One region of the Streptomyces sp. NPDC001663 genome, then DNA from elsewhere that is predicted to be linked to it. Evidence: riboswitches for the same ligand, from Rfam matches in the RefSeq annotation. Region 1 holds a riboswitch; the other holds the start of a gene.
The links. A riboswitch is a leader RNA that binds a small molecule or an ion and turns the genes downstream of it on or off. The one in region 1 is predicted to bind glycine.
Positions count from the first base shown of each region.

Region 2: it holds a riboswitch for glycine, as region 1 does, so the genes downstream of both, gcvT (glycine cleavage system aminomethyltransferase GcvT) here and gcvP (aminomethyl-transferring glycine dehydrogenase) in region 1, are expected to answer to the same signal.

Region 1 covers NZ_JBIAUR010000006.1:8,282-24,268, forward strand. Annotated here, with positions in the region: gene ACFY1L_RS19755 (MerR family transcriptional regulator) at 1-546, shown strand, start outside; gene ACFY1L_RS19760 (DNA polymerase IV) at 614-1,981, shown strand; gene ACFY1L_RS19765 (PRC-barrel domain-containing protein) at 1,998-2,375, opposite strand; glycine riboswitch at 2,489-2,584, shown strand; gene gcvP (aminomethyl-transferring glycine dehydrogenase) at 2,764-5,649, shown strand; gene ACFY1L_RS19775 (molybdopterin-binding protein) at 5,691-6,110, opposite strand; gene ACFY1L_RS19780 (ABC transporter ATP-binding protein) at 6,138-7,379, opposite strand; gene modB (molybdate ABC transporter permease subunit) at 7,361-8,218, opposite strand; gene modA (molybdate ABC transporter substrate-binding protein) at 8,215-9,045, opposite strand; gene ACFY1L_RS19795 (molybdopterin-binding protein) at 9,241-9,636, opposite strand; gene ACFY1L_RS19800 (DUF1707 domain-containing protein) at 9,739-10,344, shown strand; gene ACFY1L_RS19805 (hypothetical protein) at 10,337-10,855, opposite strand; gene ACFY1L_RS19810 (amino acid transporter) at 10,956-12,902, opposite strand; gene ACFY1L_RS19815 (hypothetical protein) at 13,517-14,929, shown strand; gene ACFY1L_RS19820 (Na+/H+ antiporter) at 14,942-15,987, opposite strand, start outside.
Region 2 covers NZ_JBIAUR010000011.1:67,354-83,340, reverse strand. Annotated here, with positions in the region: gene ACFY1L_RS32580 (ABC transporter substrate-binding protein) at 1-500, opposite strand, end outside; gene ACFY1L_RS32575 (ABC transporter permease) at 528-1,526, opposite strand; gene ACFY1L_RS32570 (enhanced serine sensitivity protein SseB C-terminal domain-containing protein) at 1,913-2,710, opposite strand; gene ACFY1L_RS32565 (enhanced serine sensitivity protein SseB) at 2,811-3,602, opposite strand; gene ACFY1L_RS32560 (AAA family ATPase) at 3,683-4,351, opposite strand; glycine riboswitch at 4,554-4,654, shown strand; gene gcvT (glycine cleavage system aminomethyltransferase GcvT) at 4,822-5,940, shown strand; gene gcvH (glycine cleavage system protein GcvH) at 6,060-6,437, shown strand; gene glyA (serine hydroxymethyltransferase) at 6,452-7,717, shown strand; gene ACFY1L_RS32540 (L-serine ammonia-lyase) at 7,801-9,168, shown strand; gene ACFY1L_RS32535 (AAA family ATPase) at 9,256-12,135, opposite strand; gene ACFY1L_RS32530 (GMC family oxidoreductase) at 12,686-14,203, opposite strand; gene ACFY1L_RS32525 (MFS transporter) at 14,354-15,838, opposite strand.

The DNA.
Region 1 (15,987 bases):
TCGCAGCGACCGGCGGCCGTGCCGAGCAGCGGAGGGGCGGCATCCATGGCGTCCGAGCAGATCGGCTACCGCGGTCCGACGGCCTGCGCGGCCGCCGGCATCACCTACCGGCAACTGGACTACTGGGCGCGCACCGGGCTCGTCGAGCCCAGCGTCCGGCCTGCCTACGGGTCGGGGACGCAGCGGCTGTACAGCTTCCGGGACGTCGTCGTCCTGAAGATCGTCAAGCGCTTCCTGGACACCGGTGTCTCGCTGCAGAACATCCGCACCGCGGTGCAGCATCTGCGTGAGCGCGGGTTCCGGGACCTGGAACGCATGACGCTGATGAGCGATGGCGCCACGGTCTACGAGTGCACCTCGCCCGACGAGGTCCACGCGCTGCTGCAGGGCGGCCAGGGGATCTTCGGGATCGCGGTGGGAGTGGTGTGGCGGGACGTCGAGAGCGCGCTGTCGCAGCTGCACGGCGAGCGGATCGACACCGGCGAGACCCTGGTCGGGAACAACCCGGCCGACGAGCTGGCGCGGCGGCGGAACCGGGCCGTCTGACGGCGCTTTCCCCTGCCGGGGCTCCGGCGGCACTGCATTGTCAGTGGCGTGGTGCAGCATCGGAGATGTGAGAAACGCACCCACGATCCTGCATCTCGACATGGATGCCTTCTACGCCTCGGCGGAGCAGGCATCCAAGCCGAGTCTGCGTGGGAAGGCCGTGATCGTGGGCGGGCTCGGGCCGCGCGGGGTGGTCGCCACGGCGTCGTACGAGGCGCGGGTGTTCGGGGTGCGGTCGGCGATGCCGATGGCTCAGGCGCGTCGGCTGGCGCCGAACGCCGCGTATCTCGTGCCGCGCTTCGGGTTCTACCGGGCGATCAGCGAGCAGGTGATGGAGCTGCTGCACTCGCTGTCACCGCTGGTGGAGCCACTGAGCCTGGACGAGGCCTTCGTGGACCTGGAGGCCGGGGAGGCGGCCTGGGACGAGGCGTCGGCGCGGCTGGTGGGGGAGAAGCTGCGGGCTGACATACGGGCTGTCACGGGGCTCACCGGGTCGGTGGGCCTTGCCGCCTGCAAGATGCTCGCGAAGATCGCCTCCGAGGAGGGCAAGCCGAACGGGCTGGTGCTGATCGAGCCCGGGACCGAGCGGGCCAAGCTCGGGCCGATGTCGGTGCGCATGCTGCCGGGCGTGGGGCCGGCCACGGGGGACCATTTGCGGCGGGCCGGGATCACCACGGTCGACGAGATCGCCGAGGCGGGCGAGGACGAGCTCGTACGGCTGCTGGGCAAGGCCCACGGGCACGCGTTGTACGCCATGGCGCTGGCGCACGACGACCGGCCCGTGGTGGCCGAGCGGGAGGCCAAGTCCGTGTCGGTCGAGGACACCTACGACGTGGACATCCACGACCGAATCCGGGTGGGGCTCGAGGTGCAGCGGCTGGCCGACCGGTGTGTGCGGCGGCTGCGTGGCGCGCGGCTGTCGGGGCGGACCATCGTGCTGAAGGTGCGGCGGTACGACTTCTCCACGCTGACCCGGTCCGAGACGCTGCGCGGGCCCACGGACGACCCGGCGGTGGTGCGGGAGGCCGCTGCCCGGCTGCTGGACTCCGTGGACACCACGGGCGGCGTGCGGCTGCTCGGGGTGGGCGTCACCGGGCTTGCCGACTACACGCAGGAGGACCTGTTCGCGCAGGCGGCGGGGGAGGTGGCGGAGCAGCCCGAGGAGGAGGGCGGCGAGGAGCCCGTCGAGGAGCAGCAGGTGCCCGCCGAGCGGCGCTGGCCCGCGGGACACGATGTGCGGCATGCCGAGTTCGGGCACGGGTGGGTGCAGGGCAGCGGGCTCGGACGGGTCACCGTACGGTTCGAGACGCCCGATTCGGAGCCGGGGCGGGTGCGGACGTTCCGGACCGACGACACCGAGCTGGAGCCGGCGGATCCGTTGCCGCTGGTGCCGCGAAGACCTGGGGCGGGCGCAGCCCCCGCGGGGGCTGCGTGAGTGGTGCGAGGCCGCGTCAGGCGTCGGCGTCCTCCGTGCCCGCGAGCCGGCCGAAATCGCGGTCGGGGACGGCGGGTGGAGGGGTGAGGCCGAGTCCGTAGTGGTGGTAGAGCTGGAGTTCCTGTTCGGGGGAGAGATGACGGCCCACGCCGAAGTCGGGGGCGTCCTTGATGAGGGCCCGGTCGAAGGGGACGTGCAGGGTGCCCTCGACCAGCTCGCTGGGCTCCAGGGGCACGAAGGCGTCCCGGGAGAACAGGCCGGTGCGTATGGCCGCCCACTCCGGCGCGCCGGTCGCGTCGTCGAGGTAGACCTCGTCGATGGTGCCGATCTTGGTGCCGTTGCGGTCGAACGCCTTGCGGCCGATCAGGTTGCGCGGATCGATGTCGGTCTGCACGGGCCCTCCACTTGGTCGCAACTCATCCGTAAGCACTACAAAAGAGCACATTGGAGATGGCGGCCACTCGAGGGATGGGGTGTTGCACTCGCTGGTAGGCTGACAGCGGCTGCTGACCCTGTGCGGGAGAGTCCTCCGGACACCATCGGAGGCGCCGAAGGAGCAAATCCTCCCCGGAATCTCTCAGGCCCACGTACCGCACGGACGAGGTCACTCTGGAAAGCAGGGCGGGTGTCGACGGCCTCCGCTCTCACCGACGGTGAAAGCCGGAAGCCCTTTTGGGCGATCCGGTGAAGCTCTCAGGTTGAGATGACAGAGGGGGAGGCCGTCCGGGTACCCGCGCCGTGGTGCCCCTCGAAGGTCGTGTCAGACCAGGAGGCCTCCGCCAATGACCGCCCATCGCATTCCGCTCTCCGAGCTCGAACAGGGGATCCCTTTCGAGCAGCGCCACATCGGGCCCGACCACGAGGCCCGGGCCAAGATGCTCGCGCACGTCGGATACGGCTCGCTGGACGAGCTCACCGCCGCCGCGGTCCCGGATGTGATCAAGAACGCCGATGCGCTCGAGCTGCCGGGTGCGCGCACCGAGGCCGAGGTGCTGGCCGAGCTGCGTTCGCTGGCCGACCGCAACCAGGTGCTCGATTCCATGATCGGGCTCGGGTACTACGGGACGTTCACGCCGCCGGTGATTCTGCGGAACGTCATGGAGAACCCGGCCTGGTACACGGCCTACACGCCGTATCAGCCCGAGATCTCTCAGGGGCGGCTCGAGGCGCTGCTCAACTTCCAGACCGTGGTCGCCGACCTCACCGGGCTGCCCACCTCCGGTGCCTCGCTGCTCGACGAGGGGACGGCCGCCGCCGAGGCCATGGCGCTCTCCCGGCGTATGGGCAAGAACAAGAAGGGCCTGTTCCTGGTCGACGCCGATGTGCTGCCGCAGACCATCGCCGTGATCGAGACCCGCGCCGAGCCGACCGGTGTGGAGGTCGTGGTCGCCGACCTCAGCGACGGGATTCCGGCCGAGGTCGCCGGGCGTGAGATCAACGGCGTGCTCGTCCAGTACCCCGGCGCCTCCGGTGTCGTACGGGACATCAAGACGGTCATCGACCAGGCGCACGAGCTGGGGGCCCTGGTCACCGTCGCCGCGGATCTCCTGGCTCTCACCCTGCTGAAGTCGCCCGGTGAGCTCGGTGCGGACATCGCCATCGGGACCACGCAGCGGTTCGGTGTGCCGATGGGCTTCGGCGGGCCGCACGCGGGCTACATGGCCGTACACGAGAAGTTCGCGCGCAGCCTGCCCGGGCGGCTCGTGGGTGTGTCCGTGGACGCGGACGGGCACAAGGCGTACCGGCTCGCGCTGCAGACGCGTGAGCAGCACATCCGGCGGGAGAAGGCCACCAGCAACATCTGCACCGCGCAGGTGCTGCTCGCCGTCATGGCCGGGATGTACGCGGTGTACCACGGGCCCGAAGGGCTGAAGGGCATCGCGCAGCGCACCCACCGGTACGCCACCATCCTCGCCGAGGGGCTCAAGGCCGGTGGCGTCGAGATCGTGCACGGTTCCTACTTCGACACGATCACCGCGCGCGTGCCGGGCGGGGCCGCCGCGGTCGTCGCCGCCGCTCGGGAGAACGGCGTCAATCTGCGCCTCGTCGACGCCGACCATGTGTCGATCGCCTGCGACGAGACCACCTTGCGGGCCCAACTGGGCGCCGTATGGACCGCGTTCGGGGTCAAGGGGGACATCGAGGCGCTGGACGCGGCTGCCGCGGAGGCGATTCCCGCCGAGCTGCTGCGCACCGACGAGTACCTCACCCACCCGGTCTTCCAGCAGTACCGCTCCGAGACCGCGATGCTGCGCTACCTGCGCAGGCTCGCCGACCGCGACTACGCGCTCGACCGGGGCATGATCCCGCTGGGCTCCTGCACGATGAAGCTCAACGCGACCACCGAGATGGAGCCCGTCACCTGGCCCGAGTTCGGGCAGCTGCACCCCTTCGCGCCCGCCGAGCAGGCGCAGGGGTATCTGACGCTGATCCGTGAGCTGGAGGAGCGGCTCGCCGAGGTCACCGGGTACGACAAGGTGTCCCTGCAGCCCAACGCCGGATCGCAGGGGGAGCTGGCCGGGCTGCTCGCCGTGCGCGGGTATCACCGGGCCAACGGGGACGAGCAGCGGACCGTGTGCCTGATTCCGTCGTCCGCGCACGGCACCAATGCCGCCAGCGCCGTGATGGCCGGGATGAAGGTCGTCGTCGTGAAGACCGCCGAGGACGGCGAGATCGACGTCGAGGATCTGCGGGCGAAGATCGAGCAGTACCGTGACGAGCTGTCGGTGCTGATGATCACGTACCCCTCCACGCACGGTGTGTTCGAGGAGCATGTCGCCGACATCTGCGCGCAGGTGCACGAGGCGGGTGGTCAGGTCTACGTCGACGGTGCCAACCTCAACGCCCTGGTCGGGCTCGCCAAGCCGGGGCACTTCGGCGGCGACGTCTCGCACCTGAACCTGCACAAGACCTTCTGCATCCCGCACGGCGGCGGTGGCCCGGGCGTCGGTCCGGTCGGCGTGCGCGCGCACCTGGCGCCCTATCTGCCGAACCACCCGATGCAGCCCGCGGCCGGTCCGGAGACGGGTGTCGGGCCCATCTCGGCCGCGCCCTGGGGGTCCGCGGGGATCCTGCCGATCTCGTGGGCCTACGTCCGGCTCATGGGTGGCGAGGGGCTGAAGCGGGCGACGCAGGTGGCGGTGCTCTCCGCCAACTACATCGCCAAGCGGCTCGAGCCGCACTACCCCGTGCTCTACACCGGCCCGGGCGGCCTGGTCGCGCACGAGTGCATCATCGATCTGCGGCCGCTGACCAAGGCGACCGGGGTGAGCGTCGACGATGTCGCCAAGCGGCTGATCGACTACGGGTTCCACGCGCCGACGATGTCGTTCCCGGTGGCCGGCACGCTGATGATCGAGCCGACCGAGTCCGAGGACATCGTGGAGCTGGACCGGTTCTGCGAGGCGATGATCGCCATTCGTGCGGAGATCGAGAAGGTCGGCGCGGGCGAGTGGGCTGCGGACGACAACCCGCTGCGGAACGCGCCGCACACCGCCGCCGCGCTGGGCGGTGAGTGGGAGCACGCGTACTCGCGCGAGGAGGCAGTGTTCCCGGCCGGGGTGTCGGCCGCCGACAAGTACTGGCCGCCGGTGCGCCGGATCGACCAGGCCTTCGGTGACCGGAACCTGGTGTGCTCGTGCCCGCCGCTGGACGCGTACGAGGACTGAGACCGTGAGCCAGGGCCCCGCTTCGGTGGGGCCCTTTCGCGTTACGCCGTCGCCAGGGAGATCTCCGTCGACTTGATCAGGGCTACGACGGGGGTGCCGGCCGCCAGGGCCAGGTCCGTGACGGCGTCCTTGGTGATCGCGGAGGTCAGTTCGCCTCCGTCGACGGCGACCTTGACGGAGGCCATCGCGCCACCGGTGGCCACGTCGGTGACCGTGCCGGGCAGTTGGTTGCGGATCGAGAGGCCCTCGACCGGGGCGGTGGCCAGGGAGACCTCCGTGGACTTCACCAGGGCGCGTACGGCGGTGCCCGAGGCGAGGCCGAGGTCCTCGACGGACTCGAGGGTGATCGCCGCGGTGATGTCCTGGCCGCCGGTGAGGCGGACCTTGACGGTGGCCATCACCTCGCCGGGGGTGACGGCGGTGACGGTGCCGGGGATCTGGTTGCGGATGCTCAGGGTCATGGGCATCAACTTACGGCTCTTTGCGGCTCATGCCGGGTATGCGTGTGTCTGCGTCGCCTTGACCGTCGCCCAGACCGGTGCGCCCGGGTGCAGGTCGAGTTCGGCGGCGGCGACCGTGGTGAGGTCGGCGGCGAGGGGGAGTTCGCCGGTGAGGTCGGCGCGGATCTGGTCGCCGTGGGTTTCCAGGCCCGCGACCTCGCAGCGCCAGTGGTTGCGGGCGCTGGAGCCGGTGGGCGGGTCTCGGAAGAGGGTGACCGCGCTGGGCGGGAACGCCACGAAGACCGGGCCGGACAGGTCTTCCGTCGTGGTGATGGCCGGGCCTGTGTCGAGGCGGACGGTGTGGCCTTCGGCCTGGCCCTTGTAGAGGTTCAGGCCCACCAGCTGCGCGATGTAGTCCGTACGGGGGTGGCGGGCGATGTCGGCGGGGGTGCCTTCCTGTACGACGCTGCCGTGCTCGATGACCACCAGGCGGTCGGCCAGGACCATGGCGTCCAGGGGGTCGTGCGTCACGAGGACGGCGACCGCCTCGAACTCGGCCAGGTGGCGGCGGAGTTGGGCGCGTACGTCCAGGCGGGTGCGGGCGTCGAGGGCGGCGAGGGGTTCGTCCAGGAGCAGGAGGCGGGGGTTGGTGGCCAGGGCGCGGGCCAGGGCCACGCGTTGGGCCTGGCCGCCGGAGAGGTGACGGGGCTTGGCGGTGGCGTGGTCGGTGAGGCCCATACGGGTCAGCCACTCGGCGGCCACGGCTCGGGACTCGGCCTTGGTGGCGCCCTGGCAGCGGGGGCCGAACGCCACGTTGTCCAAGGCAGTGAGGTGGGGGAACAGGAGGTAGTCCTGGAAGACGACGCCCACGGGGCGGGATTCGGGGGGCGTACGGTCCAACTCGGCGCCGTCCAGGCGTAGGTGGCCGGCAGTGAGGGGGACGAGGCCGGCGAGGGCGCGGAGGGCCGTGGTTTTGCCTGCGCCGTTGGGGCCCAGGAGGGCGAGTACGTCGCCGGGGGCGGCGGTGAGGGTGACGTCCAGGCGGAAGGTTTTTCGGTCGACCACGAGGTGGGTGTCGAGGCCTTGGGCGTGGTGCGTATTCGGGTGCGGGTTTGTGGGGGGCACCCGGCCTTCGGCCGGGTTTGGGTTCCCACCCGCACCACCCGTACTACTTTCGTGGTCGGGTGCGGGTGGCCCCTGTGGGGGCTGGGCGCCGTCGGCGGCTGCGGGACGCGTGTTCGTCATTGGGGGCGGCCTCCGGCGCGGGCTCGTCATGATGGCGTCATCCATCGGTCCCGCAGGCCCGCCAGTACCGCGATTGACACCGCCAGCAGTACCAGGCTGAGGGCGATGGCCGCCTCCGGGTTGTTCTGGAGGGCCAGGTATACGGCCAGGGGCATGGTCTGGGTACGGCCCGGGAAGTTGCCCGCGAAAGTGATCGTCGCGCCGAATTCGCCCAGGGCCCGGGCCCAGGCCAGCACGGCGCCCGCCGCGATGCCCGGGGCGATCAGGGGCAGGGTGACGCGGCGGAACGCGGTGAAGCGGGAGGCGCCCAAGGTCGTGGCGGCCTCCTCGTAGCGGGGGTCGGCGGCGCGCAGGGTGCCCTCGACACTGATGACCAGGAACGGCATCGCGACGAAGGTCTCCGCGACGACAACTCCCGCGGTGGTGAAGGGGAGTGTGATGCCGAACCATGAGTCCAGCAACTGCCCGACCACGCCGTTGCGGCCGAGGGCGAGGAGGAGGGCGACGCCGCCGACGACGGGGGGCAGGACGAGGGGGAGGGTGACCATGGCCCTGACGAGGCCGCGGCCCGGGAAGTTCGTGCGGGCCAGCAGCCAGGCCAGGGGGACGCCGACGACGAGGCTCGCCGCCGTCGCCGCTGTCGCGCAGACCAGGGACAGGCGAAGGGCCTGCCATACCTCGGCGCTGGTCAGCTGATCGGGGAGCGTGCTCCACGGGGCTCGTACGAGAAGGGCGACGAGGGGGAGGAGCAGGAAGGCCAGGCCGAGCAGGGCGGGGAGGAGGAGGGGGAGCGGGACTCCGCGGCGGGCCGGTCGGACACGCCCGCGCCGCGGACCGCCCTGGAGGGTGTCGGCCGCGGCGTCGGACTTGTCGGTCGGGGTCACGGCTTGAGGAACCCGGCTTCGCTCAGGACCTTCTGGCCCTCGGCGGACTGCACCAGCGCGATGAACGCCTTGGCGGTCTGGGCGTTCTTCGAGCTGTTGAGCAGGGTGATCGGGTAGTCGTTGATGGCGTCGGCCGACTCGGGGAACTCCACGCCCTCCACCTTGTCACCGGCCGCCTTCACATCGGTCTTGTAGACGACCGCCGCGTCGGCCTCCTTCAGCTCGACCTTCGTCAGGGCGCTCTTGACGTCCTGCTCGTAGGAGACCGGGGTGAGCTTCAGCCCGCTGGCGTCCAGGGCCTTCTGGGCGGCGGCGCCGCACGGCACCGTCTTGTCGCAGAGCACCACCTTCAGGCCGGACTTGGTGAGGTCCTTGAGGGAGGAGACCTTGTCGGGGTTGCCCGGCAGGGTGGCGATCTCCAGCTGGTTGCGGACGAAGGTGGCCGGGGCGGTGGCGTTGTCCTTCTTGTCCGTCACGATCTTCATCGTCTTGGGGCTGGCCGCGGCGAAGACGTCGGCCGGGGCGCCGCCGGTGATCTGCGCGGCGAGGGTGTCGCTGCCGCCGAAGCTGAAGTTGACCTTGGTGCCCGGGTGCTCCTTCTCGAACTGCTTGCCCAGGGTCGTGAAGCTCTCCTGGAGCGAAGCGGCCGCGAAGACCGTGACGTCGCCGGACAGCTTCGGCGAAGAGGACGCCGAGGAGTCCGACTTCGCGGAGTTCGAACCGGAGTCGGAGTCGGACGAGGAGCACGCGCTCAGGGCCAGCAGCGCGGCGGCACCCGCACCGGCCACCTGCAGGGTCCGGCGGGTCCGGCGCGCGGAACGGGTCATCACGGGTCCACTCCCTCTGTTTCTTCGTGGAGGAGCCCGTCGGGTTCCCCCTGTGCGCCGATCATACTGGCGCATATGCGAGGCGTAAGTCTCCTGTCACATCGCATGAGCTGGGCCGTAGGGCCGTAGGGCCCGCATGTGCGTTCGTACGGGAGCGGCTGTGCGTGACGGGTTCGTACGGGAGGGGGTGGTGGGTCAGGTGCGGTCGATGTGGACGTTTGTCGACTTCACTCGGGCCGTGGCCTCCATGCCGACCTCCAGGCCCAGTTCCTCGACGGCCTCGCGGGTCAGGAGCGAGACCAGGCGGTGCGGGCCGGCCTGGATCTCGACCTGGGCGGCCACGTCGCCGAGCTTGATCGCGGTGACGATGCCGGGGAAGGCGTTGCGGACCGAGGTGTACGAGGTCTCCTCCTCGGCGCTGCCCGCCTTGGCGAGTTCGACCGAGAACGCGGCCAGGTCCCGGCCGTCGATGAGTCGCCGTCCGCCCTCGTCGCGATGGGTCGCCACGCGACCGGCGTCCGCCCAGCGGCGCGCGGTGTCGGGGCTCACGCCGAGCAGCCGTGCGGCCTGGCCGATTGTGTAGCTCTGCATGCGGATCACGATAGGGCTGCGAACGGGCTCTGGTGGACGTGGGGTTGAGCGTTGGGTATAACGCGATATAGCGTTAGTTCGTGACGTGAGGGGAGTGAGGGCATGTCCGGTGAGCTGGTGCGGGGTGGCGGGGCGTCGAGTGCTGCCGCCCCGCTCGAACTGAGGGCTTCGCACGCCGACCGGGACGGGGTCGTGGACCTGCTGACCGTCGCCGCGGGGGACGGCCGGCTGACCGCCGAGGAGCTCGACGAGCGGGTGGAGGCCGCCCTGTCCGCCCGCACGCTGGGCGAGCTCGCCGTCCTGACGGCGGATCTGCCGACGGTGGCCGGCGGCACCGTGGCCGAGGCCAAGGACGACGTACGCATCGAGCAGCGCGGTGGTTCGGCCCGGCGCGGGGACGGCTGGATGGTGCCGCGGCGGCTGGAGGTCGAGTCGGAGTGGGGCGATGTGACGCTCGACTTCACCACGGCGGTGATCACGCACGACACGCTGGTCGTCGACCTCGACATGCGCGGCGGCACGTTGAAGCTGGTGACCCGGCCCGGTGTCGTGGTGGACACCGACTCCCTGGTGGTGGAGTACGCGAAGGTCAAGTCGCGTGCGGCCGGCGGGCCCGGCGTCCCCGTCGAACTGCGGGTGGAGATACGGGGGCGCATGAGCTTCGGCCGGGTCGTGACGCGTCAGCAGCGGCGCGCGTTCGTCAGGTGATCCCCGACTCCCTCAGCACCGCCCGCGCCGTCTCGTCGTCGATCCGGTGACCCAGGCGGCTCAGCACATCGGTGCCCTGGCGCAGGGTGCTGCGTTCGACGGAGCGGCGCACTCCGGTGTCCAGCTCGTGCCACAGCAGCGGATCGGCGACCAGGACGCGCGGGTCGAGTTCCAGCCGGTTGCCCTCGGCGTCCCGCAGGACCAGGTGCGAGGAGGCGCCGCTGAACTGCCGTACGCACACGAGCGCGTCCGTACGCACGACGCGTCGGCGCAGCGGGCCGCTCACCGCGAGCCAGCCGGGTCCCGCCGTGACGCGGGGCGGCAGCAGGACTGTGAAGACGGCTGCGGACAGCGTGAGCCACAGCAGGGCGCGGGCCGGGGTCAAGGTCTCGGCGTCCCAGTCGACCAGCATCGTCATGGCGCAGAAGACGAGCGCGCAGCATGCGGCGAGCCGTACGCCGCCGCTCCAGTGGCGGTCGCCGACACGGTCCGTCGGTCTGCTTCCTCGCATGGGGCGACGGTAAGCCGCCGAGGACCGGGAGGGGCCGTCGCTGACGGGGCTCTGACGCCGTACCGGCGAGTCTTGACGCGTTTCTGACGCGGAGGTCGGCTCAGCCCGTGTGGACGCGCGGTCGGCGTGCGCGGTCCGGTTCCGCCTCGCGCAGGACCTCTCGGGTGACCGGGGCGACCTCGCCCTGGCCGAAGAGGAAGAAGCGCAGGAAGTTGGCGAAGGGGTTGCCCTCGGTCCACTCGAAGTAGATGTGCGGGGTGCAGTTGGTGCTGTCGCGGACGTGCAGGAGCAGGGCGGCCAGCGCGTTCGGGATGGAGGAGGATTCCAGGGTCAGCACCCGGTACCGGTTGTGGAGGACCTCGCCGCGGACCGTCAGGCCGGCCTCGAACTCCGAGGGGTCCAGGACCGTGACCTCGACGAAGACGAAGTCCTCGCCGGGGATGTCGTTGTCGTTCTGGATCTGCTCGATCTTGTCGCGGTACTCGGCCTTGTCGCGCCGGTCGGGCTCGTTGGCGATGAACCGTATCTTGCGGCTGGACATGTCCCGGATGAAACGTTCCGCCATGCCGTCGAGGGTCACGCTGGTCACGCGGAGTTCGAAGGCGCGGGCGAGGCGGGACAGCAGGGAGACCAGGATGATGCCGGCGATGAAGCAGGCGCCGATCTTGACGCCGTCGGGGCGCTCGATGACGTTGGCGACGGTGACGTAGAGGAGGACCGCCGAGACGGTCGCGAAGGCGATGGTCCAGTTCCGCTGCTGGGCGCGATGGGCCGCGATGGTCACCGCGATGGCCGCGGAGGACATCAGGACCAGGACGCCGGTGGCGTAGGCGCCGCCCTGGGCGTCGACGTCGGCGTCGAAGATCCAGGTGACCAGGAAGCCGACCAGGGTGAAGACGATCACCATGGGGCGTACGGCGCGGGCCCAGTGCGGGGCCATGCCGTAGCGGGGCAGGTAGCGCGGCATCAGGTTGAGCAGGCCGGCCATGGCGGAGGCGCCGGCGAACCACAGGATGGCGATGGTCGAGACGTCGTAGACCGTGCCGAAGGCGTTGCCCAGGTACTCGTGGGCCAGGTAGGCGAGGGCGCGTCCGTTGGCCTGGCCGCCGGACTTGAACTCCTTCTCCGGGATCAGCACGGTGGTGATGAAGCTGGTCGCGATCAGGAACACGCTCATGATCAGGGCGGCGGCCGTGAGCAGCTTCTTGGTGTCCCGGATGCGGCCCTTGGGGTTCTCCTCGGTGTCGCCCGGCTCGCCCTGGACGTGCGGCATGACCGCGACGCCGGTCTCGAAGCCGGAGAGGCCGAGCGCGAGCTTGGGGAAGACCAGCAGGGAGACACCGATCATGGCGAACACGTTGCCGTGCTCGGCGGTCAGGGCGCTGGTCCAGTCGGTGACCACGTGGCTCGCGGTGAGCACGTGCCAGAAGCCGACGGCCACGACCACCACGTTGAGCCCGAGGTAGACCACCACCAGGGCGACGGCGACGCCGATCGCCTCCAGGAAGCCCTTGAGGAACACCGCGCCGAGCAGGGCGACGAGGATCAGCGTGATCAGCATCTCCTTGCCGTGCAGGACGCTGGTCAGGTGCGGGTTCTCGACCAGGTGGGTCGAGGCGTCGGCGGCCGACAGGGTGATGGTGATCAGGAAGTCGGTGGCGGCGAAGCCGAGCAGGGTCAGGACGAACAGCTTGCCCTTCCAGAACGACAGCAGCCGCTCCAGCATCGCGATCGAACCCTCGCCGTGCGGGCTCTCCTCGGCCACGCGGCGGTAGACGGGCAGGGCGCCGGCGAGGGTGACTATGACGAGCACGATGGTCGCGATGGGCGACAGCAGGCCGGCCGCGAGGGCCGCGATGCCCGGCTGGTAGCCGAGGGTCGAGAAGTAGTCGACACCGGTCAGGCACATCACCCGGTACCAGCGCTGTCCCTTGTGCGGGGCCTCCGGCTCGGCGTGCGGTGCCTGCTGGACGCCCTTGCCCATGTCGGACAGACCCTCCAGCATCCAGGCGCGCAGGCGACTGGGAGGGCGTTCGGTCGTGGCCATCGGCGTGCTCCTGAAGTGCGGCTCAGCGTGTGGGTTCCGGCCATCACGCGGACGGCGGCACCAGCGTAAGCGGAGAGTGACGCGCGGGCCCACGGATGAGGGGGCCGACGGCGTCAAGCTTCCGTTAAGACTGGCTGCTGGGGCGGAGCGGCGCTTCAAAAAGGGTCTTTGGGGATGCTTGAGGGGGTTTTGCGCTGAATGAGGGAGGGAGGGCGGAGGGCGATGCCGGACACCCAGCGTCATGTCGTACGAGGCTTCGGGCGGGGTCGGGGGAGGGGCCGGCCCGCATGAGTGGTGCGGACAGCGTGACCGCCGCGTCAGCTCCGTCAAGGACCCGTCAAGCGCACCTGAGAACGCGTCAGGGGCGCGTCAACGCCTCGTCCGCCTGGCCGGAACCGGTCGCAGACTGAGCGGCACGGGGGACGGGCGACCGTCCGTGGCGTGACGTGGGAGGGACCGTGGCGATCACGGCCGGAACATCGCGGAGACCCGGGTCGGAGGCTGCCGAGCGGCCGCGACCGCAGACGGTCGTCCCGGCCGGGGGCAGCCCCGGTCCGCGGCCGCGAGGGGGGTCGCGGACCGGACGTCCGGGACCCGGCCCCCGGAATCGGGCCGTGGCCGCGCGGGCCGCTCTGCGCCGTCGCTACTGGGCCACCGTGCCCGCGCGACTGCGCCTTCTGCGCGCGGCCACGGTCCTGCTCGCCACCGTCCTCGCGGCGCTGCTGCTGGTCACCGGTCTCGCCGCGCTCGGCACCTGGGACGGCGTCGCCGGGCGGGACGCACCCCGCACCACCAGCGCCGCCGACCTCGATCTCGCCCTCAACGACATGGACGCGCAGGCCGCCAACATCCTGCTGGCGAACGGCAACGCGGGCGAAGGGCGCCTGCGGACGCCGTACGAGAAGGCCGTCGGCTTCTACGGTGACGCGCGGCGCGAGATCGGGCACGACCTGCGCACCCTCGCCGTCGCCGCGCAGGGCGACCGTGCCGACGAGAGGACCGTGGAGTCCCTCACCGACGACTTCGCCGAGTACCAGGAACTCATCGGCCGTGCCCTGGAGAACGACGGCCGCAGCGGCGGCAGGGCGGCCGCGCTCGCCGACTACCGCCGGGCCACGGACCTGCTACAGGGTCAACTGCTCCCGGACTCGCGGAAGTTGGTGGACTCCAACAACCAGGCCTTCAACGCCGAGTACGCCGCGGCCCGTTCCGCGCTCTCCGGCCGGCTCGTCGCCGTCCTCGCCCTGGGCGTGCTGCTGCTCGCATTGCTCGGTGCTCTCCAGTGGTGTCTGGCGCGCGCGTTCCGGCGGATCCTCAACCCCGGCGTGCTCGCCGCCACCGTCTGTGCCCTCGTCGCCGTCCTGCTCGGCACGCAGCTTCTGGCCGCCTCCGCGAGCGATCTGCGCGGCGCCCGCCGCGACGCCTTCGACTCCGTCGTCGCCCTCTCCCGCGCCCGCGCCATCGCCTACGACGCCAACGCCGACGAGAGCCGCTACCTCCTCGACCCCGGACGGCGCGAGCAGTACGCGCGCTCCTTCCTCACCAAGTCGCAGGAGCTGTACGGCATTCAGGGGGCCGACCTCTCCTCGTACGACCCCCGGCTCGCCGCCACCTGGCAGGCGTACGAGAGCGACCACCGCGGCCTGCGCTTCACCGGCGAGTTCCGGCGCGAGCTGGACAACGTCACCTTCCCGGGCGAGCGGGCGGCGGCCGAGAGGACGGTCGAGGCCTACGCCGTCTACCAGCGCGACGACCGGAAGGTCCGCGCACTGCTGGCGGCGGGCAAGGAGCGTCAGGCGGTGGAGTTCTGCATGGGCTGGCAGGCGGGTACCTCCAACGCGCACTTCGGGGCGTGGATGGCCGCGCTGGACAGGGTGACCGACATCAACCGACAGCATTTCGACGGGTCCGTGCGGGCCGGCCGTTCCGACCTGGACACCGAACTCCCGCTGGTCTGCGGGCTGTTGCTGCTGGCCGTCGTGCTCACGGGGCTGGGGCTGCGACCGCGGCTGGCCGAGTTCCGCTGAGCCCGGCAGGGTTCACACGTCCGTGAGCCGTGCTTCCTCCAGGTCCAGGGAGCGCTGGAGGCGGCGGCGCGTGGTGTCGCTGATGGCGTGGTCGTCGTAGAGGCGCTGCAGTTCGGCCGCCTCCACCACTATCAGGTCGCGGCGCAGTTGGCGGTAGACCAGGTCGGCGGACTCGGTCGGTGCTCCGGTGCCGTTGCTGTCGGCAAGGCGGTCGCGGGCGTCGTCGAGGCGGGCGTTCAGGCCGCGGCGGAGCCGGTCCAGGACCACGTCCGGGACGGCCTCCAGCTCCGACAGCTCCTCGAGCCGCTTGATGCCCGCGCCCGCCAGGCTGCACCGCGCGGCGGCCTCCTCGCGCTCGGTGTGGTCGGGCTCGAGGGCGATGCCGGAGCGGCGGACGACGGGCGCCAGGGTGAACCCCTGGACGACGAGGGTGACGACCACGACCGAGGTGGTCAGTACGAGGATCAGGGGGCGGTCGGCGAGGGCGGAGCCGTCCTTCGCGGTCTCCGGGACGGACAGGGCCGCGGCCAGCGGGACGACGCCCCGGGTGCCCGCCCAGGTCAGCACGACCGGCACCCGCCAGTTCAGCCGCTGGATGCCACCCTTGCGCTGCACCACCGCGGACAGCGGCGCCAGCCACAGCAGCCGTACGGCGATCAGGGTGCCCGCCACCGCCAGCGCGTACAGCGGCCATGCCTTGTCGCCGTCGGACAGCGCCTGGACCTGGGCGGGCAGCGCCAGGCCTATCAGGCTGAACACCACGCTCTCCAGCAGGAAGACCACCGTGCCGTACACGGCGTGCAGTTGGAGCCGTATGCGCGCGTTGGTGAGCTTCTCGCCGCGCCCGCCCAGGACGACGCCGGCGACCACGACCGAGGTGACGCCGGAGGTATGGGCCGCCTCGGCCAGGACGTAGGCGGCGTACGGCGTGACCAGGGCGATCACCGTCTCCAGGACGGGGTCCTCGGTGCGCCGCCGGATCAGAGTGACGACGTAGGCGACGGCGGCGCCGATGAGCGTGCCGCCGCCCGCGAGCAACGCGAACTCGCCGCCCGCCG
Region 2 (15,987 bases), on a different contig from region 1:
AGGTAGGCCTTGAAGTACGTGGGGCCGTTGGACAGGGCCTCGGGCGCGAAGTTGGAGCGCTCGATCGCGTACTTCACGTCCTTGGACGTGATCGGCGTACCGTCGTCGAACTTCAGGCCCGAACGCAGTTTGTACGTCCACGTCTTGGCGTCGGCGCTGGGCTTGCCCAGGGACTCCGCGAGGTCGGGGACGACCTGGAGACCGGCCTTGCCCGCGGCGGGCTTGAACGTGACGAGCGTACGCGCGTAGAGGCGCGAGAAGTTCTGCACGAACCCGTAGTACGTGTTGCCCGGGTCCAGGGAGTCCGGCACGTCGGAGTCCTCCAGCGTGACCGAACCCCCCTTCTTGTTCGACACGTTGACGATGGCGTCGAGCGCCGCGTCCTTCTTGCCGGCGCCGCCACTGCTGTCGTCCTTGCCGCCACCGCCGCCACAGGCTGCGGCGCCGAGCGAGAGCGCCAGTACCGACGCAACGGCGGCGGTAACCCTTCTCGTCTTCACGTGAGGAAAGCCCCCTCTATCGATGGATCACTTGCTGCGAGGGTCGAGTGCGTCACGCAGCCCGTCACCCAGCAGGTTGAAGGCCAGGACGGTGATGAAGATCGCCAGTCCGGGCACGAACATGTACTGCGGATCTGCGGTGTAGAGATCCACGGCGTTGCTGAGCATTCCGCCCCAGGAGGCCTGCGGCGGAGCGATGCCGACTCCGAGGAAGCTCAGCGCGGCCTCGAAGAGGATGTTCGTCGGGATGATCAGCGTCGAGTAGACGAGGATCGGCGCGACGAGATTGGGGAGCAGTTCCCGGAACAGGACGTACGGACCACGTGCCCCGAGACTGTGGGCCGCCTCGATGAACTCACGCTTGCGCAGGCTCATCGTCTGGGCGCGCACGATACGGCCGATGTAGGGCCAGCTGAAGAAGCCGATCACGAAGATCAGCACGCAGATGCGCAGCGACAGGCCGTTGAGTCCGAAGAAGCCGTCCTGCACCGAAGCCGAGATGGCGATGGCGAAGAGCAGCAGCGGGAAGGCGAGGAAGGTGTCCATCAGCTTGCTGACGATGCTGTCCACCCAGCCGCCGTAGTACCCGGCGACGACACCCAGCACGGTGCCGATCACCACCGACAGCACCGTGGCGCCGCCGGCGACGAGGAGCGAGACCCAGGAACCGTCGATGATGCGGGCCAGCATGTCGCGGCCGTACTGCGGCTCGACACCGAGCGGGTGGGACCAACTCATGCCGCCCCAGCCGCCCTTGGGCGCCAGCAGCGCCGGGTCGATCAGGTCCTGGTGGAACTTGTCGGGGTCGAGCCCGAAGATCCACTCGATCGGCTTGGCCAGGATGGCCATCAGCGTGAGGCAGATGACGACGATGCCGCCCGCCACGGCCACCTTGTCCCGCTTGAACCGGGTCCAGGCGATCTGAGTGAGGGAACGCCCTTCGATCTGGCTCTTCTTGGCCCCGGCGAGCACGGCCTCGGGCTGCGCTCCGGCTTCCGCCCCCGTGGTCTCGATCGGTGCGGTCACAATGACCTGACCCCTCTCGCCGGTGGTGACCGGCCTTTGTCCGCCGCTGTGGGCGGCTTGGTTCGCTTGCCTGCTGCGCGGCGGCCGCAGATGGTTACGGCCCGACTGTCCAGGTGATCCTCGATTGGTACCGATCGGTACTCGCTCACAGGATCGACATTCCTCGCGTCTGAGAGGCGAGTCTTCAACGCGCTCGCGATCACGCGCCAGGTCTGATGGAGAAAGTATGCGCAACCGTGATGCTGTCTGGGGGGTTCCGTTATCCGGACAGCCGTGCACCGGGGCCGGACGCGGTTCAGTTGCGACCTTTGGGGACAGAGTGGGATCTTCCGCCCGCCTCTACGCGCGCAGATCAACTCCCGCCCCGGCGCGGGCGGGTGGCCGTCTCAGTATCCGCCGTGCACCGGCGGGTAGCCGTATCCCGACGCCGGCGCCTGGGCCGGAGCGGCCGCGTGGGCCTCGCGGTCGTAGAAGGGGCGGGCGCTTGCGCGCATCCACAGGGCGACCGGGTCGTACTCGTCGGACATCGCCACGGTCGACACCGGCAGGCCGTCCGGGACGGCGCCGATGGACTGCTGCATCATCGCCCGCACCGAGTCCACCGCGGGCGGGCTGGTGTCGTATACATCCAGGCCGATGGCGAGGTACGGCGCCCCGAGCGCCGGCTGTACCCAGGCGCGGCGCAGGGCGCGGACGGCCGGGGTGCGGTGGGCGTTCTGCGCGAGCAGGGCGTAGAACTGCGGGATCTCGATGCCGGGTTCGGACAGCCGCAGGGGACCGGCGGGCTGGCGCTCCAGGCCGGTGGCGATACGGCGCAGGTCGAGCCAGGGGATGCCGACGCCGCCGCCGGGGGCGTGCGGGTTCAGCCAGAGGCCGAAGTGGTCGGGGTAGAGGGTGCGGGCGACGTCGAGTCCGTCGACCACTTCATAGGAGCGGTTCCAGCCGCTGGCCGAGAGCTCCTGGGCTGAAGTGACGCACGGGGCGTATCCGTAGCCCTCCACCTCCATGTTTCCGTACTGGGCGTCCGGGGAGCCTGCCTGGCCGTGCCACAGGAGCATCCAGACCTGGCCGGAGCCGGGGGTCGCGAGCGCGCGGAGCAGTGCCTCGTAGGCGTCGTAGCGCCCCGGCGTCACCTGGCGCAGCATGTGCTCGACCGTCCCGGTCGTGGTGCCGCTGGCGCTCACGTGTACCGCCCCTTCTGATGGTTGCCCCGCGTATGCCCACAGCTTAAGCGTCTGGAAGGTCGGGACCTGGTGTGTGTTCGCGAGTGCGGGTCGGGGAGTCCTAGTGGCCGTACTGATAGAAGGGCCGGACGTTTTCCCTCATCCAGTTGGCCACCGGGTCCTCCGTCACATCCAGGAGGACCAGGTTGACCGGCCACTGGGTCGCAACCCTGGTCACGGCCCGTTCCAGGGCCTGCAGCGGGAGGGCCCTCAAGTCGCCCTCCCGCTGGGAGAGTTCGACGCCCACGAACATCACCGGATGCGCCGTCTCGACGGCCGCGAGGCAGCGGCGGGCCGTGACGACCACGCCCGTCTCCGCGAACTCGGCCGAGGCGGCCGCCAGGAAGTCGATCGGGTCGTCCTGCCAGTCCGGTTCGAAGAGCTTGACCCGGCCGCCCGACGTCGGGCCGTCCAGGGGCGTGCGGCCCACCCGGCAGAGTTCGGCGACCGCGGCCGGAGGGAGGGGGACGCCGACCACGCCGTCCGGATTGACCGCGAGGCCCACCTGCGGGGGCAGGCCGCGGGCGAACTCGACGGCCGGGGCGATCGTGTACCCCATGTGGGAGCCGACGACCTGGCGGAACTGCTCCTCGGAGCTGAAGACCGGGACGTACGCCTGACCCTCGATCTCCAGCGTGGGCAGGTCGAGGGGGCCGCTGTGCGGGCCGCCGCCGTTGGGCAGCGGGATCCAGACGAAGCTGCGGCCGAGGACCTCGATGATCCGGCCGCCCGCCGAGGGCATGCCCAGGGAGGCCGACAGCACCTCCTCCAGCTCGTTGCCGGGCCATCCGCCGTGCGGATGGGGGTGCGCCTGCATGGGAAAGTCCGCGGGGAGATCCGCTGGGAAGTCCATCTGTCCTGACCGCCTGCTGAGAATCACTGCTGAGGCAGAAAGGCTAGCGGGTACGGCCCGAAACGGCCTCGGTCACGACCTCAGCCCGTGAAGCCGATCCTGCTCAGTACGTCCGCCGCGTCCCGGTCGAGCAGCACCGCCGAGCCGCAGCCCTCGGGCAGGTCGCCCTGCTCCACGGAGCGGATCAGCCGGGCGGCCGCCGTGCGGTGGCGCAGGAACGCGTACCGCGAGACGCCGCGGCCGCGCTCGCGCTGGCCCTCCAGGGCGGTTCCCGGCGTGACGTCGAGGAGCAGCAGGTGCAGGATGCCGCCCCGGCGGCGGGCCTCCCGGGCGAGCCAGCCGCGCACCCAGGCCTGTGTGCCGCAGTCGTGCACGACGACTCCCTTGCCGCTGCGCAGCGCGCGGCGCAGCCCGGCGAAGTGGGCCAGGCGGACCAGGGGGCGGTAGACCGCGTACGGCAGGAAGCGGGACATACGGGCGTCCCAGCGGTCGCGGGTGTCCTGGGAGTCGATGCGGATGCCCCGCACCGCGCGCTCCATCAGCGTGGACTTGCCGCTGCCGGGCAGACCGGTGATCACCACGAGGTCGCGGGGGCCGAACAGCAGGGCGTGCGGGCTGCGGCCGGAGCGCTCGCGGAAGTCGCGGACAACCGGCGCCGGGCGCTCCTGGCACCGCTCGCGGGCCGGGGCCGAGGGCTGCTTCGGCAGCGCGACGGCCGAGGTCGTGGCGTACGCCGTGGTCCTGTTCACCGTGATCGTCCTCCCTGCGGGGTCAGGAAAGGTTCTCCCCATCGAATGTAAAGAGAAGGTAATGCACGGTGTCTCCCGGTTCCGTTCGCTTATGGCCACAGGCCGGTCACAAAAGGAGGGGCCCGAAAGGAGTGGCAAGTGCGGCCTGCCGCGACCCGACGAGGCGTGCAATGATGTGCGCGCCAACTGCATACCGGCCGTTTGAATCCGCGCGGGAGAGTCCCCAGCAGCACCGTCTGCCGGGGCGCCGAAGGAGCAAGTCCCTCCCTTGAATCTCTCAGGCCCCGTTACCGCGCGGGCGAGGCACATCTGAAAAGCGGGCCGCTGCACATGCGGCTCCACCCAAGGTGCAAGCCAGGATCCCCACGTGTGGTCAGCACGTGCGGTCATGGCGAACCTCTCAGGTTCCGATGACAGATGGGGAGGAACGCCCTCGCCCGTCCTGCCTTGCTTTGGGAGACGACCGTCCGATGAGCAGCACCGCACCCCGTCATACCGCGCTCGATGCCCTGCATCGCTCGCTCGGTGCGACGATGACCGACTTCGCCGGCTGGGACATGCCCCTGCGCTACGGCTCCGAGCGTGACGAGCACCTGGCCGTGCGCACCAAGGCCGGCCTCTTCGACCTCTCGCACATGGGAGAGATCACCGTCACGGGCCCCGAGGCCGCCCGGCTGCTGAACCACGCCCTGGTCGGCAACATCGCCTCCGTCGGCGTCGGCCGCGCCCGCTACACCATGATCTGCCGGACCGACGGCGGCATCCTCGACGACCTGATCGTCTACCGGCTCGGCGCGACCGAGTACATGGTCGTCGCCAACGCCTCCAACGCCCAGGTGGTACTGGACGCGCTCGTCGAGCGCGCCTCCGGGTTCGACGCCGAGGTGCGCGACGACCGGGACGCGTACGCACTGATCGCCGTGCAGGGCCCCGAGTCGCCGGGAATCCTGAAGTCCCTCACCGACGCCGACCTGGACGGCCTGAAGTACTACGCCGGTCTGCCCGGCACGGTCGCCGGCGTCCCGGCGCTGATCGCACGCACCGGGTACACCGGCGAGGACGGTTTCGAGCTGTTCGTGAAACCGGAGCACGCCGTCGAGCTGTGGCAGGCGCTGACCAAGGCGGGCGAGGGCGTGGGCCTGGTCCCCTGCGGGCTGTCCTGCCGGGACACGCTGCGCCTGGAGGCGGGCATGCCGCTGTACGGGCACGAGCTGTCGACCTCGCTCACGCCCTTCGACGCCGGGCTCGGCCGGGTGGTGAAGTTCGAGAAGGAGGGCGACTTCGTGGGGCGCGAGGCCCTGCAGGAGGCCGCCGCCCGTTCCGAGGAGAACCCGCCGCGCGTCCTGGTCGGCCTGGTCGCCGAGGGCCGCCGGGTCCCGCGCGCCGGGTACCCGGTCGTGGCCGGCGGCGAGGTGATCGGCGAGGTCACCTCCGGCGCGCCCTCCCCCACGCTGGGCAAGCCGATCGCGATGGCGTACGTCGACGCGGCGCACGCGGCGCCGGGCACCCCCGGCGTGGGCGTGGACATTCGCGGCAGCCACGAACCGTACGAGGTCGTGGCGCTGCCCTTCTACAAGCGCCAGAAGTAGACACTGAGCGCGGGCGGCCTCGTCCGTGGACGTGACCCCGCGCACATACACCCTGATCACACGCGTTTCCAGCAGTCCCCCATTCATCACCACTCCCCGCGTACAGGAGAATTCAGGCCATGAGCAACCCCCAGCAGCTGCGCTACAGCAAGGAGCACGAGTGGCTGTCGGCCGCCGAGGACGGCGTCTCGACGGTCGGCATCACGGAGTTCGCGGCCAACGCGCTCGGCGATGTCGTCTACGCCCAGCTTCCCGAGGTGGGCTCCGCCGTGACCGCGGGCGAGACCTGCGGCGAGCTGGAGTCCACCAAGTCGGTCAGCGACCTGTACTCCCCCGTCACCGGTGAGGTCACCGAGATCAACGAGGACGTCGTCAACGACCCGTCCCTGGTCAACTCGGCCCCCTTCGAGGGCGGCTGGCTCTTCAAGGTCCGGGTCACCGAGGAGCCCGCCGACCTGCTCTCCGCCGACGAGTACACCGCCCAGAACGCCGGCTGAGGAGCCGTAGACGCATGTCCGCACTGAACACGTCCCTGCACGAGCTGGATCCGGAGATCGCCGCCGCGGTCGACGCCGAGCTCGAGCGCCAGCAGTCCACCCTCGAGATGATCGCCTCGGAGAACTTCGCTCCGCTCGCGGTCATGGAGGCCCAGGGCTCGGTCCTGACCAACAAGTACGCCGAGGGCTACCCCGGCCGCCGCTACTACGGCGGCTGCGAGCACGTCGACGTCGCCGAGCAGATCGCCATCGACCGTCTCAAGGCCCTGTTCGGCGCCGAGTACGCCAACGTCCAGCCGCACTCCGGCGCCTCCGCCAACCAGGCCGCCCTGTTCGCCCTCGCCCAGCCCGGCGACACCATCCTCGGCCTGGACCTCGCCCACGGCGGCCACCTCACCCACGGCATGCGGCTGAACTTCTCGGGCAAGCAGTTCAACGTCGTCGCCTACCACGTGGACGAGGAGACCGGGCTGGTCGACATGGCCGAGCTGGAGAAGCTGGCCACCGAGCACCGCCCGAAGGTGATCATCGCGGGCTGGTCGGCGTATCCCCGCCGGCTGGACTTCGCCGAATTCCGCCGCATCGCCGACGCCGTCGGCGCCTACCTGTGGGTGGACATGGCGCACTTCGCCGGCCTGGTCGCGGCCGGCCTGCACCCCAACCCGGTCGAGCACGCCGACGTCGTCACCTCCACCACCCACAAGACGCTGGGCGGGCCGCGCGGCGGCATCATCCTGGCGAAGCAGGAGTTCGCGAAGAAGCTGAACTCCTCGGTCTTCCCCGGCTTCCAGGGCGGCCCGCTGGAGCACGTCATCGCGGCCAAGGCGGTCTCCTTCAAGGTCGCCGCGAGCGAGGAGTTCAAGGAGCGCCAGCAGCGCACGGTCGAGGGCGCAAGGATCCTCGCCGAGCGGCTGACGGCCGCGGATGCCCGCGCGGCCGGCGTGAATGTCCTGTCCGGCGGCACGGATGTGCACCTGATCCTGGTCGACCTGCGGGAGTCCGAGCTGGACGGGCAGCAGGCCGAGGACCGCCTGCACGAGGTCGGCATCACGGTCAACCGCAACGCCGTCCCGAACGACCCGCGCCCGCCGATGGTGACGTCGGGGCTCAGGATCGGTACGCCCGCGCTGGCCACCCGCGGCTTCCAGGCGGCGGACTTCGCCGAGGTCGCCGACGTCATCGCGGAAGCCCTGAAGCCGTCGTACGACGCGGAAGCGCTGAAGGCCCGGGTCAAGGCCCTGGCCGACAGGCACCCGCTGTACCCCGGTCTGAACAAGTAGTTCCTTTTTGTGGGGTGTCCTGGACACTCGTAGTGAGCGGGACACCCCACCCCCTTTGTTCCACTCCGTTCTGAGGAGTCACCGTGGCCATCTCGGTCTTCGACCTGTTCTCGATCGGCATCGGCCCGTCCAGCTCCCACACGGTCGGCCCGATGCGGGCGGCACGCTTGTTCGCCCGCCGTCTGCGCAACGAGGAGCTGTTGGGCTCCGTGGCGTCCATACGTTCCGAGCTGTACGGCTCTCTCGGCGCCACCGGCCACGGCCACGGCACCCCCAAGGCGGTGCTGCTCGGTCTGGAGGGCGCCTCGCCGCGGACGGTGGACGTGGAGCGTGCCGACGAGCGGGTGGAGGCGATCAAGTCGTCCGGCCGGATCCGGCTGCTCGGCGAGCACGAGATCCCGTTCTCCTTCGACGACGACCTGAAGCTGCACCGCCGCAAGGCCCTCCCGTACCACGCGAACGGCATGACCCTGTGGGCGTACGACGCCTCCGGTACGGAGTTGCTGTCGAAGACGTACTACTCGGTGGGCGGCGGCTTCGTCGTCGACGAGGACGCGGTCGGCGAGGACCGCATCAAGCTCGACGACACGGTGCTCAAGTACCCCTTCCGCACGGGCGACGAGCTGCTGCGCCTGACGAACGAGACGGGCCTGTCGATCTCGGCGCTGATGCTGGAGAACGAGCGGGCCTGGCGCACGGAGGAGGAGATCCGCGAGGGGCTCCTCGACATCTGGCGCGTCATGCAGGCGTGCGTCTCCCGCGGCATGTCCCGTGAGGGCATCCTGCCGGGCGGTCTGAAGGTCCGCCGCCGCGCCGCGATGTCCGCCCGCCAACTCCGGGCGGAGGGCGACCCGTTGGCGCGTGCGATGGAGTGGATCACGCTCTACGCGATGGCGGTGAACGAGGAGAACGCGGCAGGCGGCCGCGTGGTGACCGCCCCGACGAACGGTGCCGCGGGCATCATCCCGGCGGTTCTGCACTACTACATCAACTTCGTGCCGGGCGCCGACGAGGACGGAGTGGTCCGCTTCCTGCTGGCGGCGGGCGCGATCGGCATGCTCTTCAAGGAGAACGCCTCCATCTCGGGCGCCGAGGTCGGCTGCCAGGGCGAGGTCGGCTCGGCCTGCTCGATGGCGGCGGGCGCACTGGCCGAGGTCCTGGGCGGCTCCCCCGAACAGGTCGAGAACGCCGCCGAGATCGGCATGGAACACAACCTGGGCCTCACCTGCGACCCGGTCGGCGGCCTGGTCCAGATCCCCTGCATCGAACGCAACGGCATGGCCGCGGTCAAGGCGGTCACCGCGGCGCGGATGGCGATGCGGGGGGACGGCTCGCACAAGGTGTCCCTGGACAAGGTCATCAAGACGATGAAGGACACCGGGGCGGACATGAGCGTCAAGTACAAGGAGACGGCGCGGGGCGGTCTCGCGGTGAACATCATCGAGTGCTGAGGCGCACCGCCGGAGGTGGTGTCGCCGGAGTTCGGGCGGTCATGGGAGCGGGCGCCCGTCGGAACCCGCTCCCATGAGCCGGTGGGCTCAGCGTGCTCGGCGTCCGCCCACCGAGGCGCATGACGAGTCGGGGCGGCCCGGTGCGGATTCCTGGCCTCGCGCGGCCGTCTTCCTCGGCGGGTCCGCAGGTACCGCCTGGGACAGCTCGCTGCGGCCGCGCACCTTGAGCTTGCGGTACACCCGGGTCAGATGCTGCTCGACCGTGCTGACGGTGAGGAACAGCTCGCCTGCGATCTGGCGGTTGCTCAGCCCCCGCGCCGCGAGCCGGGCCACCCGCCGCTCGGCGTCGCTCAGCTCCTTGACCGCGGTGATACCGCCCGGCCCGCGCCCGGCCGGGACGGCACTCGCCAGGGCGGGCTCGAGGGCCACGGTACGGCCGGGCGCCTGGACGCCCGCCTCCTCGGCGAGATAACGCGACTGGTACAGCAGCAGCCGGCCCTCGTCGTGCCGGCCCAGTTCCTGCAGCGCGGCCGCCAGATCGGCCTTCGCCTGAGCCAGTTCCAGCGGCGCCTCGACCTGCTGCAGCGTCTTGAGAGCCTCCCTCAGCAGCTCGGTGCGCCGGTCGAGGGGACGGCATGCGGCCAGCACCCGCAGCGACAGGGCGTGCACGTATGGCTGCCGACGGTCGGTCAACTCCCGTTGCTCTTCAGCCAGTTCGGCGGCATCGTGCACCCGGCCCAGCCTCAGTAACGCCTCGGCCGCGTCCGTGCGCCACGGCAGGAAGGCGGGGAGGTCGAGGCCCCACTCCTTCAGCTGGTTGCCGACGGTGAGGAAGTCGGCCAGGGCGGGCTCCGGCTGGCCGCAGGCCAGGTGGTAACGGCCGCGGGCCCTGAGATAGGGCAGGCCGGCGGTGGTGTGGGACATGACGTCGGGCACAGGCAGATTCAGCAGTTCCTGGGCCTGGTCGAGCCTGCCGAGCTCGGTGCGTGCCTGGAGCAGGGTGGCGATCGGCAGACCGATCAGTACGCCCCAGCCCTCGGCAGGGAGGATGCCGAGCGCGCTGCGGCCGAACCTCTCGGCCTGCTCCAACGCGCCCCGGCGCAGCGCGATTTCGGCCGCCAGCGCGGTGAAGACCGCGTGCCACACCGTCAGGTCCCGCTCCTCGGCGGCGACGGCGAACCCCTCGGCCCAGCGGGCGGCGGTGCTCAACCGGCCGCACAGGACGAGGACCACGAGCGCGGCGGCCAGTGCCGCGGCGGTACCGGCGCTGAACGGATAACGGCGCAGCGTGCGTTCGGCCGCCTGGGCGCCGGGGACGCCGGGCGCGCACGACATCAGGTCGGCGAGGAGTTCGGCCACCTGGGACTGCGGGTCGGCGGCGAACGGGAGGTCGGTCCGCAAGGTGCTCGCATCCCTGTCCCGCTCGCCGAGAGCCGCCGCGGCCGGCGGGTAGAGCAGGGTGAGCCATTTGCTCCGGGCGTGGCGGTGGGCGGCCGTGAGGGGGTCCCGGGACCAGTCCGGGTCGCGGAGCCTGCCCAGGTGGTCGAGGGCCGCGTCGATCTTCCCGAACCAGAGCAGCGCGCCGATCAGGGTGGAGACATGACCGCTGGCCAGCTGACCGTCCTCGGCCGCGACCATCAGGTCGGGCACCCAGCGTGCCGCGGCCGTCGGGTCGGTGAGCCACTCGGTGCGTACCAGCATGGCCGTGGTGACGGCCTGCTGGCGCCGGTCGGCCGGGTGGAGGTCGGCATAGTGCAGGATGTCCTGCGCCAAGTGCACCTGGCCGTCGCCCATCGCCTGGTCCGCGGCCTCCTGCAAGAGCGTCACCGAGCAGCTGGTGCCGATCTGTTCCGAGGCGAGGAGCTGGACGGCGACGGCGGTGGCCGGCGCGCCGTTCTTGTGCAGGATGCGGGCGGCCCGGGCGTAGGCGTCGGAGCGCTCCTCCGGGGTCATGTCGCCGAGCACGGCGACGCGGGCCTGGGAATGCCGGAACCGGTCCCCGCCCAGGATCCCGGCGGCGCGCAGCACGTCGATCGCCCGCTGCGTGGACTCGCTGTCCAGGCCGACCAGGTGGTGCAGCAGCGTCCGGTCGAACGTGTCGCCGAGCAGGGCGAGTTGGCGGGCGAAGTCCAGCAGGTCGGAGCCGCAGCGGTAGAGGCAGGTCAGTACCGCCTCCCGGTAGGCGCGGTCGGCCGCGGGCCGCTGGTCGTCGGGGCGGGCCCGACGGTCGTCGTCGAGCAGGGCGCGCACCAGCAGCGGACTGCCGCCGCTGACGTCCCGGTAGGCGGCGGCCTTGCGGCGCGCGGCGGTGCGGCCCAGCCGGGGCGCGAGCAGTTCCTCCACGTCCGCGACGGGCAGCGGCCCGAGGCGCAGCCGGCGGGTCACGGGCTCGGACGGCAGCTCCGCCTTGAGCAGGACGTCGAGGGGCTGGGACGTCTCGGACTCGGCGAGCACGAGCAGGAGCCGGCCGGTGTGCAGTCGGCGCAGGACCGCGAACAGGATCTGCAGGGACGCGGTGTCGGCGTGCTGGGCGTCGTCGATGCCGATCACGAGGGGCTCTTCGGTCTCGTCCATCAGATCGAGCAGGGCCATGCACACCCGGTGGAAGACATGGGCCCCGATCCGGTCGGACGCGCCGGGCTCGAGGCAGTCGCGCAGGGAGGCGCTCGCTCCCTCGTCGAGCAGGCGCAGGATCCGGCCGACCGGTTCGGCTGGGACATGACCGCGGGCGCCGCGGAAGAGCTGTTCGAGGACGGCGAAGGGAACGGACCGGGCGGCCCGGGATGCCGTGGCCGACAGGGAACTCGTGCCGGACCGGGCGGCATCGTCATAGAAAGTGCGCAGGAGAAGCGTCTTCCCGCTGCCCGCCGGACCCGTGACGACGGCGAGTCGGCCGGCGCCCGCGCGCGCTTCGCCGAGCAGGCCGTGCAACTCCGCCAGTTTTCCGCGCCGTTCACCCGGCAGCACGTCGGCGGATGTGTGACCGAGGTGTTCTCCTTTGCGCTCCGTATCAAGGTTGGCCGAATCTTCCACTACTTCCCCCAGTTGAATGACCAAGCTTCGGAAAGTCGCGCAAAAATCTCGGGAAAGAGGACATGGTCCCGAACTCCGGGCTCATGACGACCGGTTCCGTACGACCGGCGTGCACAGGCGCCATTACCTGCGATATGTCCTCAATGACGCGCAGCTGAAAATTTGCGCATTCACCAACTTGCCCTGTCCAGTCTGGGAGGGGGGTGAGATCATTGTCAACGCCGATCTTTTCGGACCGGGTGCCGCGGGCGGGTCGAGTGGGTGAATTCGGACAGCGAGCGTCGACCTCTCGGCCTCGTTTAATCTTCCAGCAACACGGACGGCACATTTCACGGACGCGGACCCTCCGCTACGAGCTGCGCGGTTGACCGGCCCTTTGCATTCGGCGCCGAGCGGAGCGTCCCGGAACGTGACGGGGGTCATAAGAACAAAAATAGGGGTCGGGCGCCGTTGCGCCACGACCCCTATACGACCGGCGGACGGGTCAGGTCCCCGGGCGCGCCGTCTTGATCCGGTCGGCGATCCGCTCCGCGATCATCAGCACGGACAGCAGTGTGTTGCCGCGGACCACCTCCGGCATCACGGAGGCGTCGACCACGCGCAGGCCGTCCACGCCGAGCACACGGCACTCCGGATCCACGACCGTGGCCGGGTCGTCGGGGGATCCCATGTGAACGGTGGCGGACAGATGACCCCCGTCCCAGACCACCTTGGGCAGGTCCTCCACGGTGGGAATGTCGGGCTTCGCCTCCAGGATCGAGGTGAACGACGGCTTGGCCACGAACTCGGCGACCCGGTCCAGGGCGTCGGCGGCACGCGCCAGGTCCGACTCGTCCGTCAGCAGCCGGTGTTCGATGAACGGGGGCGACAGCGGATCGCGCGAGGTGAACAGCAGCCGCCCTCGGCTGAAGACCTGCTGCTGCACGATCAGCAGCCAACTGCCGCCCATCCAGTGGTTGTTCGGGATGATCATCATGTCGTTCTCGCCGGCGCCCGCGAGCCCGGAGGAGTAGCGCAGCGTGACATTGGTGAAGCGGTCGTACGGGCTCTCCTTGGCCTGTGCGGTGGTGGGCAGCGGCACGATGACGGTCGGATGGTCCTGCACGCCCTGGCCCACCGGCAGGTCGGCCACCACGTCGATGCCGAGCTCGTGCAGGTCCTGGGCCTCGCCGATGCCGGAGCGGACCAGGATGGCGGGCGACATCAGGGCACCCGCCGCGAGGACGACCTCGCCGCCCGGGTTCAGCCCGAGGGTCTCGCCGCCGACCAGCCGCACCCCGGTGACCCGCTTGCTGCCGGGCTCGACGACCACGGTGTCCACGTGTGCGTCGCCGCGGACGGTGAGGTTGGCGCGATCGCGCGCGGGCTCCAGGTAGGCGTCGTTCGTAGTGACCCGGCGGCCGTCGCGGATGTTCATGGCGAACGGCGAAAGACCGGTCGCGCCGGGGGCGTTGTGATCCTCGGCCCAGGGGATCCCGGCATCCAGGACCGCGTCGCGGAAGGCGAGGTCCACACCGCCCCAGCCCTCCTGGGGCTCGCGGTAGACGGGGACGGGGCCGCCGCTGCCGTGGTAAGGGGCGTCGGGGAAGTCGTGCTCGTCCTCGAGTTTGGCGTAGTACGGCAGGACGTTCTCCCAGCTCCAGCCCTCCGCGCCGGACGCCGTCCAGCGGTCGAAGTCCTGTGAGGTGCCGCGCAGCGCGAACAGGATGTTCACCAGCGAGGTGCCGCCGACACCGCGGCCGCGCAGGAAGGGAGTTGGCTCCTGCGCGGGATTGCGACGGTTTTCGAGACCGGCCCACCAGTAATCAGGATTGTTGGACGTCTCCAGGTCTATCTTGCGGTGCCGGAATGCCTGGGGAGTTTCCTCGGTACGGAAGTCGTGTCCCGCCTCGAGCACCAGGACGTCCGCTTCGGGGTCCTCGCTGAGCCGCGCCGCGAGCACGGCTCCGGCCGATCCGCCCCCGACGATTATGTAATCCCAACCGCGGACCTCGTCAGCCATTTTCATGCCTCTCGCTCGGATTATCCGGACGTTCGAGAATTCGATAACAACCAATTACGTCGCGCGGTGCAGGTCAACCCCTATCCGAGGGCCCGGGAACCCCTACGGGGGTGGAAAGGGGTTCCCGGGTCCGTTTCGGTTCCCCCGCCGTCAATTCGCCTCTTGCGCGGCGGTGGGGGCGGGGGCCTGCGCGGGCTTCTCGGCGGGGGCCGCCTGCGCGGGGGCGGGGGCGGGCTTGCGCAGGGCCAGGGCCAGGACCGCGGAGACGGCGGTGAGCCCGGCCGCCACCCACCCCGAGGTGCGCAGCCCGTCGATGACGTCGGAGACCGCCGGGTGTGCGTCCGCCCCGATGTCCAGCCCCGCGTTGGCGACGGCCACCAGGACGGCCAGGCCAACGGCGCCGCCGACCTGCCGGAAGCTCGACACCAGGCCGGAGGCCACGCCCTGTTCGGCGGGCGGCACGCCCTGCGCCGCTGCCACGAACATCGGCGGGAAGCCGAGACCGCCGCCCAGTCCCCAGACGGCCGAACCCGGCAGCATCAGCCAGTAGGAGCCGTCGACGGTCAGGCTCGCGGAGACCCCGGCCAGGCCGACGGCGGTGAGGAACACCCCGGTCGTCACCGCGGCACGCACGCCCCACTTGCCGATGAACTTCGGGGTGATGCGCAGCGCCGTCACCATCGAGATGAGGGTGGCCGGCAGGAAGGCGAGGCCGGCTTCCAGGGCGTCGTAGCCGAGACCGTCCTGGAGGTAGGTGGTGAACAGGTAGTACGTGAAGCTGAGCGCACCCTGGAAGACGAAGATCACGATCATCGTGGTGAGCAGGTTGCGGTTGCCGAACATGCGCAGCGGCACCAGCGGATCACGAGTGCGCGCCTCCAGCAGCACGAACAGCACGAGCAGCACACCGCCGACGGCCAGGGTGCCCGCGCCGTCGAACGTGGCCCAGCCCTTGTCGGGCCCGCTGACCAGGCCGAAGACGATGAGGGTGAGGCCGGCGGTGGCGATCAGGGCGCCCAGCAGGTCGAACTTCTTTTCCTTGGCCGCCGCGGGCGGATCGGCCGCGAGCACCCTGGGTGCGGCGAGAGCGGCGATCAGCGCGAGCGGCACGTTCACGAAGAACACCCACTCCCAGCCGAGGTAGTTGGTGAGCACACCGCCGAGCAGGGCGCCGACGGACAGGCCCGCGCCGCCGGCCGCGCCCCAGACGCCCACGGCGCGGTTGCGCTCGCCGCCCTCGGCGAAGTTGAGGTAGATCAGCTTCAGTGTGGCCGGGGTGACCAGGGCACCGCCGAGCCCCTGCACGAAGCGCGCCCCGACCAGCAGGCCCTGGTCCGAGGAGAGGCCGCCGACCAGCGACGACAGCGCGTACAGGGCCATGGCCAGCGAGAACATGCGGCGCGGTCCGAAGCGGTCCACGGCGCGGCCGCCCAGCAGCAGGAAGCCGCCGAGGCCGACGACATAGGCGCTGACCACCCACTGGAGCGACTGCGCGTTGAAGCCCAGCTCCCGTCCGATGTCGGGCAGCGCGATGAAGACGATGTTGACATCGATGGTGGCGATGAGCTGTGCGAAGGCCAGCAGTGCCAGCCTCAGGCCCAGCCTGCGGCCCACCTCGTCAGGTGCAGCGACCACGGTGGTAAGCCCTTCTCGGAGAAATGGCGCGGAACAGAAGATCAGCGAGGGGTGTTGAGGGGAAGAGATCCAGCCCGACGGGCGACCTGCTCTAACTTTGGGGGGAGCGGGACATGCCCACGAGGGGCTCAAGTGACAGGTATGCGGAG